Regions from separate parts of the Exiguobacterium sp. s78 genome, predicted to be linked through region 2. Evidence: predicted binding sites of a transcription regulator. Region 2 holds the regulator's gene; each other region holds the start of a gene.
What was found. The regulator LexA, encoded in region 2, represses DNA repair genes until DNA is damaged. The targets are predictions, from matches to a motif close to CGAACATATGTTCG.
Positions count from the first base shown of each region.

Region 1: KNQ18_RS12330 (NUMOD4 domain-containing protein) is a predicted target of LexA. The motif match lies at 4,891-4,904, and genes of this name have one in related genera.
Region 3: uvrB (excinuclease ABC subunit UvrB) is a predicted target of LexA. The motif match lies at 2,280-2,293, and genes of this name have one in related genera.

Region 1 is NZ_JACSNB010000002.1:170,468-177,892, forward strand. Features, by position in the region: gene KNQ18_RS12295 (sensor histidine kinase) at 1-382, opposite strand, end outside; gene KNQ18_RS12300 (response regulator transcription factor) at 379-1,068, opposite strand; gene KNQ18_RS12305 (class I SAM-dependent methyltransferase) at 1,046-1,621, opposite strand; gene KNQ18_RS12310 (bifunctional transcriptional activator/DNA repair enzyme AdaA) at 1,784-2,827, shown strand; gene KNQ18_RS12315 (DNA alkylation repair protein) at 2,824-3,870, shown strand; gene KNQ18_RS12320 (GNAT family N-acetyltransferase) at 3,871-4,278, shown strand; gene KNQ18_RS12325 (AAA family ATPase) at 4,253-4,831, opposite strand; gene KNQ18_RS12330 (NUMOD4 domain-containing protein) at 4,964-5,491, shown strand; gene KNQ18_RS12335 (sunset domain-containing protein) at 5,534-6,139, opposite strand; gene KNQ18_RS12340 (methyl-accepting chemotaxis protein) at 6,253-7,425, opposite strand, start outside.
Region 2 is NZ_JACSNB010000001.1:1,762,556-1,769,980, reverse strand. Features, by position in the region: gene dhaK (dihydroxyacetone kinase subunit DhaK) at 1-314, shown strand, start outside; gene dhaL (dihydroxyacetone kinase subunit DhaL) at 339-941, shown strand; gene dhaM (dihydroxyacetone kinase phosphoryl donor subunit DhaM) at 934-1,302, shown strand; gene KNQ18_RS09220 (GNAT family N-acetyltransferase) at 1,435-1,899, shown strand; gene glpK (glycerol kinase GlpK) at 2,094-3,596, opposite strand; gene KNQ18_RS09210 (MIP/aquaporin family protein) at 3,640-4,341, opposite strand; gene KNQ18_RS09205 (metal-binding protein) at 4,528-4,998, opposite strand; gene lexA (transcriptional repressor LexA) at 5,030-5,644, opposite strand; gene yneA (cell division suppressor protein YneA) at 5,856-6,143, shown strand; gene KNQ18_RS09190 (YneB family resolvase-like protein) at 6,189-6,842, shown strand; gene KNQ18_RS09185 (DUF896 domain-containing protein) at 6,956-7,192, shown strand.
Region 3 is NZ_JACSNB010000001.1:382,243-389,667, reverse strand. Features, by position in the region: gene uvrA (excinuclease ABC subunit UvrA) at 1-258, opposite strand, end outside; gene uvrB (excinuclease ABC subunit UvrB) at 260-2,227, opposite strand; gene KNQ18_RS01880 (PDZ domain-containing protein) at 2,433-3,596, opposite strand; gene KNQ18_RS01875 (S41 family peptidase) at 3,619-5,043, opposite strand; gene KNQ18_RS01870 (M23 family metallopeptidase) at 5,138-6,541, opposite strand; gene ftsX (permease-like cell division protein FtsX) at 6,582-7,425, opposite strand, start outside.

The DNA of each region.
Region 1 (7,425 bases), on a different contig from region 2:
CTGATAAATCAATCGCTTCGATATGATGAAGGGTCCTAATCTTTCCGGTATCGGACGGGTCCCTTTCGGTGGGGGTTTGAGCAGCGAGCAACCGACTTGGTGTTAAATCTTCCGGATACTTATCAGAAGCGTCGATGCGACGATTATCCGCATCGTAGATAGCCCATTCATAAGGACCATTGGGCGACTGTCCATTTTCGTAGCGGGCGATATCACGCTTCACATCTTGAACGACTTCTTGCTCTGTCGTGTAGTAATAACGAGGAAGTGTCTTTGTACCAATCGGCAACTGACTTGCAAATAACCAGGCAAGCGCTGTGCTCAAGAAAGCCGCAAGCAGCAACAAGACAAGCATCCAAATCGTCAGTTTGACCCGTCTCATAGCTCGACCTTATAACCGACGCCCCAGACCGTCTGGAGGTAGCGCGGTTCTTTTGGGACATCCTCAATTTTGTCGCGGAGCTTATGGATCAGGACCATGACAGCGTTCGATGCGGAACCGAGTGCTTCCTCCTGCCAAACCCGTTCATACAGGTCGTCAGCCGAGAAGACACGACGGGGGTGACTCAAAAAGAGCGCCAGGCAATCAAATTCACGGCGTGTCAGGGCGAGCGGTACATCGTATTTAAAGATGACGCGTTCGTCTTCTTTGAGTGTGAACGGACCGACCTGAATCGCTGAAGCAGTAGTCGGGACATGATAGTGACTGACGCGGCGTAACAACGCCTTGACGCGGGCGACGACTTCAAGCGGATTGAACGGTTTACCGATGTAATCGTCCGCCCCGAAGGTCAAACCTTGAATTTTATCCATGTCTTCGCGTTTCGCTGTCAGCATCAAGACGGGTAACGTGTGACCGGCAGCGCGCGCAGTTTGAACGGTCGAGAAGCCATCGCGAACGGGCATCATCACGTCGAGCAGCATCGCATCAACTGGACGCGTTGCAAGAGTCGCTAACGCTTCCTCACCATTTTCGGCTTCGATGATCTCGTACCCTTCATTGGTTAAATAGAGTCGAAGCAATTGACGGATGTCTGCTTCATCATCAACGATCAAGAGCGTGGGCATGTGTAGATTCCTCCTGTTGCACCCCCTCGAAAACATAAGCGGGGGGCAGATTGTAGAGCGTGTGCGAATAACTGTGTTCTTGGAAATAGTCCCGGAACATCTTGAACTGAAACCGGGTGTATTGAAAGGCGATGAAGTGACCGCCTGATCGTAGTAACGTTTGAAATTGTGCCAATAAATCATGCCGTAACGCTGCCGGGAACGACGCGAACGGGAGACCACTGACGATGACGTCGATCTGTCCGCTCCATGAATCGGATAATCCTTGAACGTCACCAATGAAGAGAGTGACATTCGTTTCCTGAGCTAGTAGTTGTTCGAGTGCCGGGCGGAACGTTTCGCTCCGTTCACAAATCAAGAGATGTGTTTCCGGTGAACGAGCGACCAGTAAAGCTTTTGTGATCGCTCCGTCACCTGCCCCGACTTCAAGAATCTGGCGTGGACGATCGGCGACGGCGCGTCGTGCCATCATTTCAGCCAGGCGTGGACTGCTCGGTGCGACGGCTCCAACACGGAGTGGTGCGTGAAGTGCTTCTTTTAAGAAATCAAACATGAAAACCCTACTTTCCGTTGAGTATATCATGTAGTATGCACATCGTCCCTTTCGAAAACAGGACGATGTTTCTTAAGTGAATCTTAAACATATCAATGCCTGATTTTCGGCGACATGATGACCGGACAAGCCGGTATACTAAGGACAAAGGAGGGGAAGGCGATGGAACATCACACGTATTATGAAGCGCTCGTTCGCCGGGACGCGACGTACGAAGGAACGTTTTTTGTTGGTGTCAAGACGACCGGCATCTTTTGCCGTCCGACGTGTCCGGCACGAAAACCGAAAGCAGAGAACTGTGAGTTTTTTGAGACGGCGCAAGAGGCATTACTTGCCTCTTATCGACCGTGCCGTCGTTGTCATCCGCTTGCTTATCCCGGAGATCATGGTACGATTCAACGCTTGATCGAAGCGGTCGAGGCAGAACCAGACAAACGATTCAAGGAAGCCGATTTCCGAGCACTTGGTCTCGATGAATCAACGGCACGCCGTCAGTTCAAGAAGCGTTTCGGGATGACGTTCGTCGCGTATGCTCGGGCACGACGGATGGGGCTTGCGATGAAGGAGATCCGGACCGGTAAGCCGATTATCGAAGGACAGTTAGCTGGAGGTTATGAATCGAGTAGTGGTTTTCGTGAGGCGTCAGCACGGATTCTCGGACAAGCACCATCGCGCTTTGACGGGCAGGTCTTACGCGCGAAATGGCTTGATACACCACTCGGTTCGATGCTGGCGATTGCCGACGATCAACTCTTACATCTGCTCGAGTTCGTCGACCGACGTGGACTGGAGCGGGAAATCGAACAATTACGTTTAAAAGCGCGCGCTGTCATCGTTCCCGGGGAATCACCAGTCTTTGGACAGATCGAAGCGGAGCTCCGTCGTTACTTCAAAGGAGAGCCGGTATCGTTTCAGACGCCACTGATGCGGTACGGGACACCATTTCAACGCCGTGTATGGGAAGAACTCGAGCGGATTCCGAGTGGGGAGACGATCTCGTACCAAGAGCTGGCGATCCGGATCGGTCAACCGACCGCTGTTCGTGCCGTCGCACGAGCGAATGGAGCGAACCAACTGGCAATCGTCATCCCGTGCCATCGGGTCATTCGGACGAATGGAGATTTAGGTGGATACGCGGGTGGACTCGCACGCAAGGAAACATTGCTCAAACTGGAGCGCACACAGAGAGGACTGGATGAAGGATGAGTTTGATTAAAGATGTGTTTTCACCGAGTTGGCTCGACCGCTTAGGAGCAGCGGTCGATGTACCGGATTTTCGAAGACGGGTCGAGCAGGGAGACTGGGAAGAACTCGCGTTTAAACAACGTGTCCGTCGTGTGGCGGAGACGCTAGAGACGATCTTGCCACCGTTTCCGGATGCAGCGGAGGAGCTAGAGCGACTCGCACCGCAGTTTACCGGGCTACCGGGAATTGTTTTTCCGGAGTATGTCGAACGGACGGCAGACCTTGCTGACTGGACGCTTGCGTTAGCGACACTTGCCAAGTTGACGCAACATTCGACGTCCGAGTTCGCCGTTCGCCGCTTTTTACTTGCTGATCAGGAACGTTTCCTCGAGCAGGCGCTCAAATGGACAACATCAGACGATGAACATGTCCGGCGCTTAGCGTCTGAAGGAACACGCCCACGTCTACCGTGGGGTCAAGCGATTCCACGTTTGATTGCTGATCCGCGTCCAGCGTTACCGATTCTTGACGCCTTATTACAGGATCCGTCCCTCTATGTCCGAAAAAGTGTCGCCAATCATTTGAATGATATTTCAAAGACACATCCGGAATACTTGATCGAACGAATCGAACGTCACTTAGGAACAGGTCCGAACACGGACTGGATTTTACGTCACGCTTCGCGGACGTTACTGAAGCGTGGGAACCCAGACGTGTTGCAGTTATTCGGGCACGTTACGCAAGGTGAGGTCGAGGTAACGGATTTAGTCGTCTCATCGGTGACGATTGGTCAGGAGTTACAGTTTTCGTTTCAAGTGCACAGTTCCGTTGAACAACGTCTGCGTCTTGAATACGCAATTGATTACGTCAAAAAACGTGGAACGAGTCGAAAGGTGTTTCAACTGCGGGAGCGGGAAGTCAAAGGTGTCTTACAAGTCGAACGACGCCAATCGTTTCGGAACATGTCGACGCGTGTCCATTATCCTGGTACACATACATTGACGATTTTGATTAACGGAGAGGATTACGTGACAGCAACGTTTGAGGTCGAGGAGGGGAGCTGAATGCAAGGGAGACATCCGGATTTTACGACGTCACGACTGTTTGTCGAAGCAACGGATGAAGAATCGGGTTGTAAGTGGACGCTGCATGCGTTACGTGAGAAAACGATCGTCGGGACGATTACCTTCACATGGAATGGATCGACCGGAACCTTACGTTATACGTCGACGGATGAGGACGATCAGCGCGGGTACATCAGGGAAGCACTGACATCGATTCTATCGTATCTCGCGCGGACGTTATTACTGAAGTGTATCTACGGCGAAGCAGGCAGTGAGACGGTTTGGCGTCGGAACGGATTTCAGTTGCAAGCGAATCGATATGCATGCACGCGAACTCTATCACTAAAGCCCCGCCTGCTTGAGCAGGACGGGGCTTTAGTGATTAGACCGTTGTTTTGGACCAGTTGAAATGATCGCAAATCGCTTCAGCGCTTTCACGTGCACTTAACTGTTCCGTATCAAGGAAGAGATAGTTGACGTCCGGTAGTTCGCCCGGTAGCGAGCGTGTCCGGCATCCGTCCGCCGTCTCGCGTAAGTCCTGTTCAGAAGCAGCGAGATCACGCTTCGTTACTTTATGCGTCAATCGGTTTTCCGTTGTGTTCCGATGCAGACGAGTTGCGACCGGCGCATCCAGTTCCACGATATAGACGTCAGCACCTGCTTGTTCGAATAATTCGACCGTCTCTTCGATGAACTCGAGACCACCGCCTTCGACGCCGAATAGACAGAGAAATGTAAACAGGACACCTTCAAGCGAACTGTTAGCCATTTCCTTGAACATTTCGCGGCGGATCGTATCCTTTAAGCGATGGTGTGCGGGTTCTGAGAAATCAAAATAAGGCAATAACAGGTCAATCGTCTGGTGGTTATGGAAGACTTTCATCTCCGTCAACCGTTCGATTTCCTGACCGATCGTCATCTTTCCGACCGCTTGCGGACCAAGTAACAAGACAAATTTCATGGACGAACCTCATTTCCTTTTTCTGCTAAGAATAGCACATTCCGACGAGTGACATCACTAGAACGTTTGTTCGTAATTTGATATAATTCAGGTATGAAGTCCCGTCGTGTCCTTGTCTGAAGGAGGACAACCATGCAAGAACAATGGAAAGCCGTCATCGGCTATGTAGGTATATATGAAGTCTCATCACTTGGTCGCGTAAGGTCGCTCGACCGGACGATCGTGACGTGTCGCGGTGTCCAGCAACGCCGAAAAGGTGTCTTGCTCCGTCCACGGCTCAATCGGGAAGGATACCGCAAAGTCACGCTCTATCAAAGTGGTCGAGGAGAGCGGATGCAAGTCGGATTGCTTGTCGCAAAAGCCTTTCTGACGACAGACGTCACGGAAGCGCAACTCGTCCGGCGCAATGGTAAACGGGCTGACGATCAGTTGTCGAACTTAGAAATTCTACCTTCAATCGATCAGCAGTATAACGAACTACTTGGTGAGTTTGATCTCTTGTTAAATCAACATGTGACGCTATCACCGTTTCAGATTCGAACGATTCGCGTGCAGTACGAAAAAGGGAAAACGATTCGTCAATTGGCAGAGCAGTATCAGGTGACGGAGAACCGGATTCGCAACATCATCGATAAGAAGGAAGCGAAATTTATTAGCTAACTAAAAGTACCGGATATCAAATGAGATATCCGGTACTTTTAGTTAGATTTTTGATTTGCGATATCCAGCACTTACAGCTGCACCTTCTGTACAAAAAACTTGTTCAGGGTCCGTTTTACTATAAAACCTTTGATTAGGAAGGTGATATATTTTCTCACCTGAACTAGAGATATTACCTCGAATATTTAAGCAAGTCTTAGCTTTAGCGTCAGCTTCTGCCTTCGCTTTAGCGTCAGCTTCTGCCTTAGCTTTAGCGTCAGCTTCTGCCTTCGCTTTAGCGTCAGCTTCTGCCTTAGCTTTAGCGTCAGCTTCTGCCTTGGCTTTAGCGTCAGCTTCTGCCTTGGCTTTAGCATCAGCTTCTGTCTTGGCTTTAGCGTCAGCTTCTGCTTTAGCTTTAGCGTCAGCTTCTGCCTTAGCTTTAGCATCAGCTTCTTCCTTAGCTTTAGTATCATTTTTTTCTTCAGTGTTATTTTTATGATCATCAGAGTCCAAGTCTTTAGTAGATTGATGACTCTTTGTATTATTGTCTTTATCGTCAGAGTCATCTTCTCCAAAAATAGCGCCACAAGCGCCTAAGAAAATTAAAATAATGAAGATGAGACAACCACAGCCACAACAGCCGCCTTTTTTCTTTTTCTTTTCTTCCATTGATTCATTAACCCCTTAAATATAAGATTACCTACCAAAAAACATTTTATTTCATATTAAATGATAAGTAAATATTGTAATTTAAAGATTAATACTAGGAAAAATGTTAAAAATTAATTTTTTATAGTTTGTTGCAACGAACTGATCCGCGACTCGAGTACAGCACTATGTGTCTTCAGTTCCGTCTGCTGGTTGACGTGGTGTTGCATCTGTTCTCCGAGCACCTGGCTGTAAAACGAGAGTTCTGACATCAACTGCTGAACCGACTGTAGATGTTCCTGCATGTTCGACTGAACATCTGCGACGATCTGGCGTTGGTGTTCCACGGTACCCAGTGTCGTCTCGATCGTCGTCGCTTCGGTCAGCATCTGTTTTAAATGCTCCGTTGCCGTCTCGAGTTGTTGCGACGTCGAAAGAAAACGTTCCGTCATTTGCGAGAGTGCTTGTTCGACTTGATCGAGTCCCGCCGTCCATGTCTGATTGACCTGCCGAATATGGTCCGTACTTGTCCTAATATCGATCGCTAGTTTTTCGACCTCCTTAGCGACGACCGTGAAGCCACGACCGGCTTCTCCGGCACGGGTTGCCTCAATCAGCGCGTTCAGCGACAAGCGGCGCGTTTCTTCAGCAACGCGCTGGATGTGAGAAATCGAGGTATCCATCTGCTGCTGTAGGTGTGAGGTCTGTTGCAAAATCTGCTCTGTCGTCGCGGATTGTTCCTTCAGTAACTGGCTTTCCTCTTGTAAGGTCTCAAGTGTCGTGTGATTTATCTGAACAGTCTGTTGAAAACGGGTTACGGCATGTTGACTGTTCAGAAGTGTCGTTTGCATTTCGCTTAACGCATCGTGTCCTTGGGCAGTCAAACGTGTCGAAGCGACGATCGTCTGATCCATTTGTGTCGATTGCGCAAGTAAAGAACCGGCGACTTCATCGACGGCTTGGACCGATTGATCCATCGCGGATAAGCGCGAGGAAAAGTGAGGCTGGACGGATTCAAGTTCCTGACTGGCTTGTTGCATCTCGGTCGTTAAGTCATTAATTTGTTGCATCAACTGATTGTATTGAAATGTCAGCTGTTGTAACTCAAAGGTCGTCGTCTTGAGTGTTAATGGACGATACGAGCGCTTCGCGTGCGCTTCTTCAATCTGTAGGGCGAGTTTCGATAACGGTGCCAGTTGGCGTTGAATTCGCCAGCGAATCAACAGGCTAATGCTTACAAGTGTGACTACGCTTACCCAGACGAGTGTCCAAGCTAAATCTCGAGCAGGGGCGATTAATTTATCGCG
Region 2 (7,425 bases):
GACTTGAACGAAAAGCGGTCGCTTCCGTTGATGCGATCGTCAAAGAGTTGCTCGATCGTCTGACGAAAGAGGTACCAGACAAAAAAGTCGCCGTCATGGTGAATGGGATGGGTGGAACGCCAGAATCCGAACTGTATATCACGTATAAATACGTCGCGGAAGAACTTCAGGCACACGGTTACGAGATTGCCCGTTCGTTCGTTGGAAACTATATGACGTCGCTCGAGATGCACGGATTCTCAATCACGCTCTTACCAGTGGATGATGAACTGCTTGGGTATCTCGATGCAGAAACGAAAGCGATTGGATTCTAATTTAGATAAACGGGGTGTACAAAGATGAAGTTGACGACGGAACAGTTACGAAGCGCGCTCATCAAAGCAGCGGAACAGATTGAACAGCACAAGGATGAATTGACGGACCTTGACCGGGAAATCGGGGACGGGGACCACGGGATCAATATGTCACGTGGCTTCCAAGCAGTCCAAAAGACGTTAGAAGAACACGGCGAGTATGAGGACTTAGGAGCTTTATCGAAAGAGGTCGGGATGACGCTGATCAAGACGGTCGGTGGGGCATCCGGTCCTTTGTACGGCACGGCATTCGTTAAGTTCGCTGGTGCGTTCAAAGGGAAAACAGAAGTTGAAGGTGCAGAACTCGCGGATGCTTTCCATGAAGCGACGGAAGGCATCAAATCGCGTGGGAAATCGGAATTCGGTCAAAAGACGATGGTCGATATTTGGACACCGTTTCAAGAGGCGCTCTCGCAAGAAGGGGATTTGAAAGCGGCAATCGATCAAGCGCTTGCTGATACGAAAGCGCGCATCGCAACGAAAGGGCGTGCGTCTTACTTCGGTGAAGCGACGGAAGGCGTCCAGGACCCAGGTAGTCTATCGAGTGCGTTGTTACTCGGCGAAATCGCGGAGGTGCTTCATGGTTAATCTTGTACTCGTTTCCCATAGTGAAAAGCTTGCGACTGGACTAAAGGAACTGTTAGCAGAGATGGCACCGGATACGCCAGTCTTAATAGCAGCAGGTCTTGAGGACGGTAGCATTGGAACGGACGCGACGCGAATCGAAGAAACACTGAATACACTGGACGATGATGGAGTCGTTTTAACGGATATCGGTTCTGCGACGATGAACACGGAACTGGCCCTTGAACTATACAGTGGCGAACGGACGGTTCGGTTTATCGACGCACCACTCGTCGAAGGCGCGTTTTTAGCAGCTGTTCTTAGCGGACAGTCGAAATCCGTTGATGAGATTGAAGACGGATTGAAAAAAGAGTTTAGCAAATAAGGATCAAATCCCCTTTGCTTCAATGCAATGGGGATTCTTTCATATCTGAATGAAATGGTGCTATGAAAATTGTTATCATAATGCATGTACATAAATAGGACAGTAAAAGAATGTAAAGAATGAGGTGAGTTCTTGAGTTATACGTTAAGGAAAGCAGACACTGAAACCAAAAAGCAGACATTCATCCCCTTATTATTACTGGCTGATGAATCTATCGATAAGATTTATGAATATTTACCTAACGGTGACCTGTATTATCTCGAAGATTCATCTGGGCATGTAGTGGGTGTTATTGCTATGACCAAAATTAATCAAGATACAATGGAAATAAAAAACGTCGCCATCAAAAAAGAACAACAGGGTCAAGGGTTAGGAAAGAGGATCATCTCATTAACGCTCGAACAATATATGGAACAAGAGTATCATCATTTCATCGTAGGAACGGCTAATTCGAGTATTGATAATTTAGCTTTCTACCAAAAGCTTGGTTTCCGGCTATATGATATAAAAAAAGATTTTTTTCGGTCGTATCCAGAGGAAATCTGGGAGAACGGAATACAGGCGATCGACATGATCATGCTAGAGAAAAATGAGTGATCCACATTATATATGGAAAGGAATACATGTGAACTCCTCTATGCGAAAGAGTAGCACAAAGAATTATGATGTATGTGCTGAGGCGACACTTTTGAGTTTGGTGTTAGAAAAATGACTTTTAAAATGACTTTATTGTAGTTTTTATAAGACAGTGAAAACCCGGTCCCTCTGCAAAAGGGACCGGGTTAATTGTTTTATTTCGATGGTTTGAAGACCATAGTCGCTTCCACCGCTTTTTGCCATCCAGCATAGCGTTGTTCACGATCGTCTTCTTTCATCTCTGGTTTGAACTGGTGATCCAGTTTCCATTGTTTTTTGATCTCCGCTTTATCTTTCCAGTAACCAACAGCTAATCCAGCCAGGTAGGCTGCACCGAGTGCTGTCGTTTCGTTAATTTCTGGACGATCGACAGGAACGCCGAGGATGTCCGATTGGAACTGCATCAAGAAGTTATTCGCTACTGCACCACCGTCGACACGAAGTGTCTTCAGTTCGATACCAGAATCTTGTTCCATCGCTGTCAATACATCGCGTGTTTGATAAGCGAGTGATTCAAGCGTTGCCCGAACGAAATGCTCTTTATCTGTTCCTCGTGTTAACCCGAAGATTGCGCCACGAACATCTGAATCCCAGTATGGCGCACCGAGACCAACGAAGGCAGGAACGACATAAACACCGTCTGTTGAGTCGACTTTCGTTGCGTAACCTTCTGAATCTTTCGCATTTTTCAGCATCCGGAGTCCATCACGGAGCCACTGGATCGCAGAACCAGCGACGAAGATTGAACCTTCCAGCGCATATTCCACTTTTCCATCGACGCCCCAAGCGATCGTTGTCAAAAGACCGTGATCAGAAGAAACAGCTTTCTCACCCGTATTCATGAGCATGAAGCAACCTGTTCCGTATGTGTTTTTCCCTTCACCTGCTTCAAAGCACGTTTGACCGAAGAGTGCGGCTTGTTGGTCACCCGCAATACCAGCGATGGGCACTTCGTAACCGAAGAAATGATACGGTACCGTTTTGTCGTAGACTTCACTCGACTGACGAACTTCTGGCAACATGGAAGCAGGAACACTGAGGATATCGAGTAACTCTTCATCCCATTTTTGTTCGTAGATATTGTACATCAACGTCCGTGAAGCGTTCGTGTAGTCCGTGATGTGCGTTTTTCCACCAGACAGTTTCCAAACGAGCCACGTATCGATCGTACCGAAGAGCAATTCACCGTTTTCCGCCTGTTCACGCGCACCTTCGACATTATCGAGGATCCATTTGACTTTCGTCCCAGAGAAGTAGGCATCAATCAAAAGTCCTGTCTTATCGCGGAATTTCTGGTTCAATCCTTGTTCTTTTAAGTCATCACAGATACCAGACGTTTGACGCGATTGCCAAACGAGTGCGTGATAGACGGGTCTGCCTGTTTCTTTGTTCCAGACGACTGTCGTTTCACGTTGGTTCGTGATGCCGATTCCAGCGATTTGCTCAGGTTTGATATCTGCTGTACCGAGTGCTTCAGCCATGACAGCAAGAATCGAACCCCAGATTTCGTTTGCATCATGTTCGACCCAGCCTGGTTGCGGGAAGTACTGTTTGAATTCCCGTTGTGCCGAGTTGACGATTTTCCCATCGTGATCGAAGATGATCGCACGTGAGCTTGTCGTACCTTGGTCGAGTGCTAGGATATACTTGTTTTCCATTTCGAAATCCCCCTTGAGCGGTATGTGTTAGTGAGACGTGATCTTAGTAGATTAATTGATAGATGAACACGGCAATCGCTCCACCGATGATTGGACCAACGACAGGAATCCATGAATAGCCCCAGTCAGATGAACCTTTATTCGGAATTGGTAGGATAGCGTGCGCAATACGCGGTCCAAGGTCACGAGCCGGGTTGATGGCATACCCTGTTGTACCACCGAGCGATAGACCGATGACGACGACGAGTAAACCGACGATGAGTGGTTTTAAGCCGTCTCCGAACGTCGTTAAACCGAGTGCCAAGATACCGAAGACGAGAACGAATGTCCCGATGATCTCAGAAATCAAGTTCGACGGCGTATGACGAATCGCTGGACCTGTTGCGAACACACCGAGTTTTGCAGCTTGATCATCAGTCGCTTCAAAATGTTTCATGTAATGAAGCCAAACGAGAATGGCGCCGATGAAAGCTCCGACAAGTTGTCCGGCAATGTAGATCGGAACGTCTGCCCACGGTAGGTCAGAGTTCAAAGCAAGTGCGATCGTCAATGCGGGGTTCAAGTGTGCTCCACTTTCAGCAGCTACGAATGCTCCTGTCATGACGGCAAGACCCCAAGCGAACGTGATGACGATCCATCCGCTGTTTTCCGATTTCGTCTTTTTCAAGACGACACCGGCGACGACTCCATCCCCGAGCAGGATGAGGATCATCGTACCGATCATTTCCAATACAAAGTTATTCATGCAAAAACCCTCCCTTTGGATTAAAGCAGATAATGGCCTTTCTACTTTAAATTACTCCGATTTGAGAACGTTTTCAATACATATAATTGAAATATAGGAATGGAAATTTTTTATTTTGATGTTTAAAGATACGTAAAAGTGGATAAGAAAACACCTCTTACTGCCTGCAAGCAAGCAAAAGAGGTGTTACCGACGACGTTTTTTTCTTTTTTTAGGTCGAAACCAACTGCTGGAATAATCTAGTAGGATATGAATCGTGCTGGCTACGATGATGCCAATAACAAAAGCTGGCAGGGAAGCGAACCACGAATCAATCGTAGCAGAATCAAGAACCTGAAAATATAGACTTAAAAATAGTAGCGGAATCAGAATCGCAGCACTATAAAGAAGCCGAATGATGTCTCCGATGATCAGTCCATGCGACCAGATCGATCGGTGAGGCATGATCTTGACATACGGCATCCACAAGACTCGAAATGGTCCAAAGCGATAATAAGGTTCTGACTTTAAATCGAGGTCGGGTGACAACCAAAGGGTACCGACAGCGATACCGATGGCGGTTGGTAACCAATCGGTTTGTTGCGTTGCGACCGAATACGCAACGTAACCCGTCAGTGCGACGGTATTGACGGTATCATGTACATTTCCTGAAGGCATGAAAAAAGACCAGTCGTAACTGGTCCCTCCGTCAATGAATCGTCCGATACACGCCGATTACCTTACCAAGAATGGAGACATTATCGAAATACATCGGATCCATCGAGTCATTTTCTGGTTGTAAACGTACCTGTTGATCTTCTAAGAAGAACCGTTTCACCGTCGCTTCGCTATCTTCGGTCATAGCTACGACGATTTCTCCGTTTTCTGCTGTGTTTTGTTGGCGCACGATGACACGATCGCCGTCAAGAATACCTGCATTAATCATCGATTCACCATCGATCGTCAACATGAAGACCGTTTCGTTTCCTACATAATGTGCAGGGAGCGGGAACTGTTCTTCGATATTTTCAATCGCTGTAATCGGAAGACCCGCTGTGACTTTCCCGATGACGGGAACATGGACGATGGCTTCCGTGATTTCTTCAGGCTTATCAAGCAATATCTCAATCGCACGTGGTTTCGTCGGGTCACGGCGAATCATTCCCCGTTTCTCGAGTCGATCCAAATGACCGTGTACCGTCGAGCTAGACGCGAGTCCGACTGCTTCTCCGATTTCACGAACTGATGGTGGATACCCCTTCAGTTTCACTTCAGAGACGATGTAGTCGAGAATCTCTTGTTGGCGCTTAGACATTTTCCGCATACGAATTGCCACCTCTTTCTGGATTGAAGTTTGAAATGTAAGAATATATGTTTCTAGATTCACTATAACATAGAACAAATGAGCGTACAAACAATTGTTCGACATTTTGTGTTGACCGAACACGGGTTCTGTGTTTATTATGAGTTATGCGAACAATTGTTCCGCGAACATTTATTCTAACTCATTCATTTCATATTTGGAGGGATTCATGATGATTCATACGATTCGTACTCATGCTTTTTCAATTCTCTTCTATGCCTTAAGTATTGCCTTCGTGATCTTTTTACTCACACCGCGCCCGGATGAAAAAGTGGCGCAACTAATGACTGCTTCCGTTACTGTCGATGAGAACGCCACAGTCGAACAAATTGCTGAAGTCTACAATGACGGTTCGATGTCAGATGAAGAATACGTCAACTGGTTGATTAAAAATAATGATGTCGAGACAAAACACGTCATCTCAAAAAGCAAAATCGTTGTACCAATCGCACAACAATGACAAAATGGAAAAGTTGTGAAAGAACGAACAGGGATGTGAGGTACGATGAAGGTCGTGATTTATTGTCGGGTGTCGACCGAAAAAGAAGCACAAGATAGTTCGATCGAACGCCAACGGATGGAGCTTTCGAAGGTCGCGTCTCAAAAGGGTTTTGATGTCGTGGATGTCGTCTCTGAAAAAGAGAGTGGATATGACGTCGATCGGGAAGGGATGCTGACGGTTCTTGACCATGTGACACGTGATGCGGTAGATGCGGTACTCGTGACGGATGACACACGGATTGGTCGAGGGAATGCGAAAATCGCTATTTTGCACACGTTTAAGAAGCACGGTGTTCGGTTGATGACACTTGATTCTGATGGAGAATACCAGCTTGCTGATGCAGAAGCGATGGTCCTTGAGATCGTCTCACTGGTGGAAGAATATCAACGGAAACTGCATAATGCAAAAATCGCGCGCGGCATGCGGCGAGCTGTCGAACAAGGCTTTCGTCCGGAACGAAATCTGAATCGCCAAGGAGAGAACGCTGGGCGTAGTCGAAAGGACGTACCGATCGAAGAAATCGTACGCCTCCGTGAACTCGGACTGACGTTTTCAGATATCGCCATTACGCTTCGCGGGATGGGACATGATATTTCAAAGGCAACGGTCAATCGTCGATATCTTGAATACCGCGAACTGACACCTAGCCCGGAATGAAAAGCAAGTTACCCGTCGACTGACGCGGTTAACTTGCTTTTTTTTATAGCCTATTTTAAAGTAAGGATACAATTGAATAACTCAAGTTTGAGTCGTACAGAAAGAGGGATTCCATGTTATCACAAGAGCAATTAGATCGAATCAATGCATTAGCGAATAAATCAAAAGTCGAGCCGTTATCAGAAGCCGAAACCGCAGAGCAAAAAGAGTTACGTGCAGCGTATCTCGCAGCATTCCGTGGATCGTTCAAAAACCAACTCATGGGCATGAAAATCGTCGATGAAGAAGGAACGGACGTAACACCAGAGAAATTGAAACAAGCACAAGAAGAAGAACGGAATAAACAATAATCGTTTATTTCTTCTATAGTAAGGAAGAGGTCCCCAATCGGTGGATCTCTTTTTTTGTTAGATTGGTTAGATAGGAAACATTGTACGATAGCAATACATCTTAATAACGATCTTTCATCAATTCATGCATCCTGTATGAGTCGATAGAACGGCTATAGATAGCGCATTCATTTTAATGTGACATACTATTTAGAAAAGTTGTATCACATTTAAGAGTGTGCTAAAATGAGTAG
Region 3 (7,425 bases), 1.4 Mb from region 2:
TGCTGGACTCAGTCCTTCGATCGTGTCGACATCCGGTTTATCCATCTGTCCGAGGAACTGACGGGCATAGGCTGATAAACTTTCGACATAACGTCGTTGTCCTTCCGCGTAAATCGTATCGAAGGCAAGCGACGATTTTCCTGACCCGGACAAGCCCGTCAAGACGACGAGCTGATCGCGGGGGATTTCGACATCGATGTTTTGTAGATTATTGACGCGAGCGCCTTTGATGATAATCTGATTCTTCTTTTCTCCCAACTTAGGCACCTGCTTTCAATTCTAATATGAGGTCGCGGAGCTCAGCAGCTCTTTCGAACTGCATGTCTTTCGCCGCTTGACGCATCTCTTGGTCGAGCTGCTCAAGCAACGTTTCGCGCTCCGGTTTTTTGAGTTTGTTGAACTTCTCGAGTTTTTCGACGGTGTCGTCGCTCTCGATCGTCGTACTGATGACACCACGGACATCCTTTTTGATCGTCTGCGGCGTGATGCCATGTTCTTCGTTGAACGCCATCTGGATCGCGCGACGGCGTTCCGTCTCATCGATCGCGCGTTGCATCGAATCGGTGACTTTATCGGCAAACAAGATGACGTGTCCTTCCGAGTTCCGCGCCGCCCGACCAATCGTTTGAATCAGCGAACGGTCCGACCGCAAGAACCCTTCCTTATCGGCATCAAGAATCGTCACGAGTGAGACTTCCGGAATATCGAGTCCTTCTCGTAACAAGTTGATCCCGACGAGGACATCGTATTTTCCGAGTCGTAAGTCACGGATGATTTCAATCCGTTCCAGCGTCTTGATCTCCGAGTGCATGTAGTTGACCTTGACACCATTCTCTTTCAAGTAGTCGGTCAAGTCTTCTGCCATCTTCTTCGTCAGTGTCGTCACGAGAACACGTTCGTTCTTCGCGACTCGGTCACGGATGTTATCCATCAAGTAATCGATTTGTCCCGTGATCGGATGAATCTCAATCGTCGGATCAACGAGACCGGTCGGACGGATGATTTGCTCGACCATCTCTTTTGAATGTTCGAGTTCATATGGTCCTGGTGTCGCCGAGATATAGATCGCCTGACTGACTTTTTCCTCGAACTCCTCAAATCGTAACGGACGGTTGTCTTTTGCCGACGGAAGACGGAAGCCGTGATCGACGAGGACTTGTTTCCGTGCCTGGTCCCCGTTATACATGCCGCGAATTTGCGGCAGTGTGACGTGCGACTCATCGGCAACGAGTAAGAAGTCTTTCGGGAAGTAATCGAGTAACGTATACGGTGTTGCCCCTTCCGGCATCAAGTTCAAGTGACGCGAGTAGTTCTCGATTCCGGAACAATAGCCCATCTCACGCATCATCTCGAGATCATAGTTCGTCCGTTGTTCGAGCCGTTGCGCTTCAAGCAACTGATTGTCTTCGCGTAGCTTCGCAAGCTGAACCTCTAGTTCCTTCTCGATGTTCGCGATCGCCTTCTGCAAACGGGTATCCCCCGTCACGAAGTGGGACGCCGGGAAGATCGAGATGTGCTCGCGGTCCGCGACGATCTCACCTGTCAGCGGATCCATGTCACGGATCCGTTCGATCTCGTCACCGAAGAACTCGACCCGGACACACTGTTCGTCGCGTGACGCCGGGAAGATTTCGACGACGTCTCCGCGGACGCGGAACCGTCCGCGCTGGAAGTCGATGTCGTTACGCTCATACTGAATGTCGATTAGACGACGGAGCATCTCGTTTCGCCCCATCTCATTGCCGACACGCAGTGACAAGACGTGGTTGTTGTACTCTTCCGGGTTACCGAGACCATAGATACACGAGACAGACGCAACGATCAAGACGTCCTCCCGTTCGAACAGGGCGGACGTCGCCGAGTGACGTAGTTTATCAATCTCGTCGTTGATCGAAGAGTCCTTCTCAATGAACGTATCCGTCGATGGGACATACGCCTCCGGTTGATAATAATCATAAAAACTAACGAAGTATTCGACCGCATTGTTCGGGAAGAATTCCTTGAACTCCGAGTAGAGTTGTCCCGCTAGTGTTTTGTTGTGGGCAAGGACGAGCGTCGGTTTCTTGATTTCCTTGATGACGTTCGAGACCGTGAACGTCTTCCCGGTACCGGTCGCCCCAAGCAACGTCTGATGTCGTTCGCCTTGTTTTAGCCCAGTCACCAATTTTTCGATTGCCGTCGGCTGATCACCGCCTGGCTCAAATGGTGAAACGAGTTCAAAATCCATCGTTTGCTTCCCCCTCATCACGTAAAAAATCTATTTTTATTGTACCACTTTACGAACAAACATTCGATTATGAAGTGCTCCTTTTAGGAAGTTACCCTTTTTTTCGAAAATGCAAAAGTTTCTTTTTGCTTCGAGTGTTGATCCTCGATATTTCTGCCGACAAAAAAATCCCCGTCACGGCTGTTCCGTGACAGGGATTTACTCGTTAATGCAAGGACCGCACTTTAGTGCGACCATGGACCGGCTCGTTGACGAACAGAATACCAAGTTCATGATGATCTTGTTCATAGAAGGCACGTTGCGCAAACCGGATGTCGCCGTTATGGTTCATGACTTCAAGACGCAGATACGGTTTGTGTTTTTGGATAGCTTCGTAGAACGATGTTTCCGAATCGACCTTCTCACCATTGACCTTATAAATCGCTTCACCTGGAATCAAGCCCATCTCGGCAGCTGGTTTATCAGGTAGCGTCCCGAGAATGACGGCACCACGCGTTCCATTGAGGAATAATGGTGTCTGTGCCCGGTTCAAGCGTTTGACCCGCTGATGCAATAGGATATGCAGGACGAGCAACAGGACAATCCCGTACAGCCATTCAGCTTGCCCGGTGACGTATGCAAGAACCGTCAATAGAATCGCAACGAGACTCGTAATCAAACGTCCTTGAACGAGCGGACGCATCAATTCTTTCGGCAACTTACCCGTAAAGAGGAAGCTGAAGCCGATTGGTAACCAGAGAACGATCGGAACGAGCTCTGGGAAGCTGTAACGTGGCCACCAGACTTCAAGCACGTCTCCCGGAACAAAGACGAGCAAAGGCAATAGCCAAAGTTTATTCGCTGACAGCCCACCGATGAAGCGACCACGCTTCGAGACAACGAGTGACGGTGACAGGCGTCGTTTCCCGCGCCACCAGACGAGGAGACATTCCGCGACGAGCGTTAACGTCGCAAGCAATAAAATCATTTTCGGCTCAACCGCTCGAACCGGATCAAGACGTGAATCCATTAAGAACCAGCCGGCAAGTCCAAGCAAGACGATCGGCCAAAGCGGTACGTTCAAGAGAACGATCCCGACCAACAGCAGGACGCTTGAGAGCCCGAGTAACAACAGAGCGTATTGCGGCGTCAGCGTCAATCCGAGCCAGCCACTGACGACGGATAAAACGAGACCAATTAGTAACCCCGGTAAAAGTGTTTCGAGGACATCGCTTCGTTTTCCGTGTGTCCGGGAGCGGAACAGTCCGCGTTCCCGTTTGACACGCCGGATGCCGATGACCCAACTGACAAGGAGTGCTAACCACAAGGTCGGACTGGCGATGAGACTAATCGCGGTCCAACCAATTTCATCGAGTAATTCCACGCGCATTCAGACCTCTTTCCATTCCTTATTATTGAGCAGCGACCTCGAGTGCTTTTTTCCGCTGGACGTCATTTTTGTCGTCCTCGAGTTTCTTCAGGAGACGCGTCTCCATCTCACCCGCTGTCTGCTGATCGATTTTTCCAGTGACGTCGAGTTTCGCATCCTTTTGTAAGGCTTCGACAGCTTGCTTCATCGTGTCACCAAAATACCCATCCTGTCCTTTTGGCTCGTAACCGATTGCTTCAAGGACCAGGTGAGCGTTTTCGACCGATTTACCATAGTCACCGACTGCAAGTGACTTCTGATCAGTCAGGATCTTCGTGACGTTGAAGTACGCTGGTTGCTTGACTTCGATCGTCGGTTCGACCCCTTTTTTGTGAATCCAGTTGCCGTCCGGCGTCAGCCATTTGTTCGTCGTCAACTTCAAATCACTACCGTCCTTTAGGTCGTAGGCACTTTGGACGATGCCTTTACCGAACGATTTCGTACCAACGACCTCAGCCCCGGCACCTTCCTTCAGACCGGCTGCCAGAATCTCAGACGCAGACGCGGATCCGCCGTCTTCGAGCACGACGATGTTATAAGGTTTCTTCTCGTCTGCCTTCCCGAATTCCTGCTGCCGCTCCCCTTTATTGTTCTCGACTTGATAAATCGGAACATCCTTCGGAATGAACGGTGCAATCATGCTTGAGACAGCCGTCAAAAGACCACCCGGATTCCCACGGACGTCGATGACGAGTCCATCGATGTTCTGACTCTCTAGTTTCGCGAGCCCCTTCTCGAACTCTTTAGCCGTCGGTTCTGAGAACTGCGTCACTTGCAAGACACCAATTTTCTTCCCGTTGACGTCTTCAGTCGACGTATAGACCGTCTCAATCGGAATCGTATCCCGTTTGATCGTGATGTCCATCGCGTCTTGTCCACTACGTTGAATCGTCAGGACGACATTCGTTCCTTTTTCACCACGGATTTTCTTGACCGCCTGATCCGTTTTTTGCCCTTTCGTCGACTTGCCGTCGATTTCTAAGATGACGTCACCAGGTTTGATCCCGGCTTTTTCAGCGGGTGATCCCTTAATCGGTGAGACGATGACGATCGATTCGCCTTTTTGTTCAAGCGTCGCACCAATCCCTTCAAACGAAGACGATAGATTCGTATTGAACGATGCTGTCTCCGACTCGTCCATATAGACGGAATACGGATCGTCAAGCACTTCCGCCATACCGGATAGCGCACCGTCCAGCAGTTCCTTATCCGTTACGTCCTCTAGATAGTTCTGTTCGATCATTTGACGGACCTGATCAACTTTTTTCCAATCACCCGTCGCATTCGCAGACGACGATGACGTCGAGACAGAATCCGTTCCGCCAGCCGCCAACATTCCGACGGCGCCTGCCCCTAAACCAAGCCCGAAGGTACTGACCGCGATGACTGCTGTTGTAGATTTTTTCACGCTTGATTCCCCACTTCCGTTAAAAAACGCAGTATTTTTTTCAGTATAGCAAAAAAAGATAGGTTACCCTATCTTTTCGGTATTCTATGGGATGTCAAAAGATGTACGGTGCCGGGTCCACTGCATTCGGTTGTCCGACCGCCCACTCTCCCTTATGCAATTCGAAATGCAGATGCGGTCCTGTCGACCAGCCGGTTGAGCCAAGCGTCCCGACCGTTTGACCAGGCATGACCGTTTGCCCCGCCGACACACTGATTGAGTCAAGGTGCGCATAGACGGTCGTATAGACCTGTCTGTCAATCAAATGCGTCATCATGACGACATTTCCATAACCGGTCGCACTACCGGCACGGAGGACGATCCCCCCAGCTGCCGCATGAATCGGAGTTCCTTTCGCGTTGACGAGATCGATGCCCGTATGCAACTCCGGTTTCCCTGTCAACGGATTGTTCCGCGGACCAAATGGTGACGACACATAGCCTTTGACTGGTAAGTGGAACGGGCGACTGACGTCGACATCAGCACTCGTATCCGGTGTTGCACTTGGCGTCTCAGTCTCAGGAACCGACGTCTCTGTTTTGGGTGTCTCTGCTTTCGGTGCTTCTCCTTGTTTCTGTTCCTGCGCCGCTGCCTCTCGTGCAGCTTCAGCAGCTTCTGCGGCTTCCGCTTGACGCTTGGCTTCTGCTGCCCGTGCCGCTTCCTCGGCTTTGCGTTTCGCTTCTTCTTTTGCTTTCCGTTCCGCTTCTTGCAGAGCAATCAATTCGTTTTGGATCAGACGACGCTGATCCGCGAGGATTTCCGCCTCTTCGGCTTTCGAGAACTGCTCTTGTTGCAGTTCCTTGACCTTCGTGTTCAACTGGACGACGAGCTTTCGCTTCAAATCAGACTCCGCGATGATCCGCGTCTGAAGCACGAGTAACTTCCGTTGTTCCTGTTTCATGCTCTCCAGTAATAACGCTTGTTCCGAGCGCTGTTCGTTCAGTTGCTTGACGTTCGCCTTATAAGCTTGCAAGACATTATCATCTTGCTTGATGATCTCACTGACCGTACTGAAACGCGAAATCAAATCACCAAAATCCTTCGCATCGAGCAGGACCTCGATGTATTTGACGTCTCCTTTTTGCTGGACGGCACGCAATCGGCTTCCGAGCAAATCTTCTTGCTGATGCAGTTCCTTCAACGTCTCGGAAATCGCTTCTTCCGTCAGACGCAATTGTTCCTTAGATGCAGCAACAGCCGCTTGTTGATCGGCTATTTTAAGCGCTAAATCATCCAAACGGCTGTTGACTTCATCCAGTTGCGCACGGGCTTCCTTGCGCTCCTGTTTCGTCAAGATTAACTTCTCTGATGTCTGATTCTGTGATCGTTCCGTCTCTTTTAGACGACTTTCGACCTCCTGTTGTTCCTTCAGCAAATCTTCTTTCGACGCGGCATCAACGGACACACCAGTTCCAATCAAAGCTAAGCTCAGGACGGCAGAATAGAATCGGACTTTCATGAGAAGCATCTCTCCTCTATTTTATTTTTGAGTGAATCACTTAAATCTTCAAGAAACGACCGAGTGATGTCGTAGATCCCCATACACCGATGAATGCACCGAGTCCGAGCAGGATCAAGACGACTTGTGCCGACAGTTCACCTGGTGGAATCAGCGAGAAGATTCCCGCATTCACAGTTGTCAGTTGGGGTTGGATCGCGTTGTATGAGACTTCGTAACCGAAGTAGACGACGACGATCGGGATGATGGCACCTAATATGCCCATCAATAATCCTTCGACGAAGAACGGTGCACGGATGAATCCGTTTTTCGCTCCGACGAGGCGCATGATCTCGATTTCCCGGCGACGGGAGAAGATCGTGACTTTGATCGTGTTCGAAATGAGGAACATTGCCATGAACGTCAAGCCGACGATCAGAACGATTCCACCGATCCGAACTCCTTCAAGGAAGTTAAACATCTTTTTAACATAGTCCTTACCATATTCGACACTATCTACATTTTCCATTTTTTTGATGGAATTTGCAAGTGTTTCTGTCTCTTTTGGTGAGGTAGCTTTGACGATATATCGGTCGTGAAGTGGGTTATCCTTTTCAACCGACTGATAGGCTTGTGATCCTTCGCCAAGTTGCTCCTTGAAGCGGTCCAGTTCTTCTTCTTTCGAACTATAACGAACAGAGTTGACACCCGGCATCTGCTTGAGGGAGTCACCCACTGCATCAATCTTCGACTGGTCTGCTTCTCGTTCGACGAACACTTGGATTTCAACGTCTTTTTCGACGTTATCGGAAATCTTGTTGACGTTGAACATGAGCATTGCGAATATTCCTACGAGAAGTAACGTGACGGTAACAGCACTGACAGAAGCGAATGTCATCCAGCCG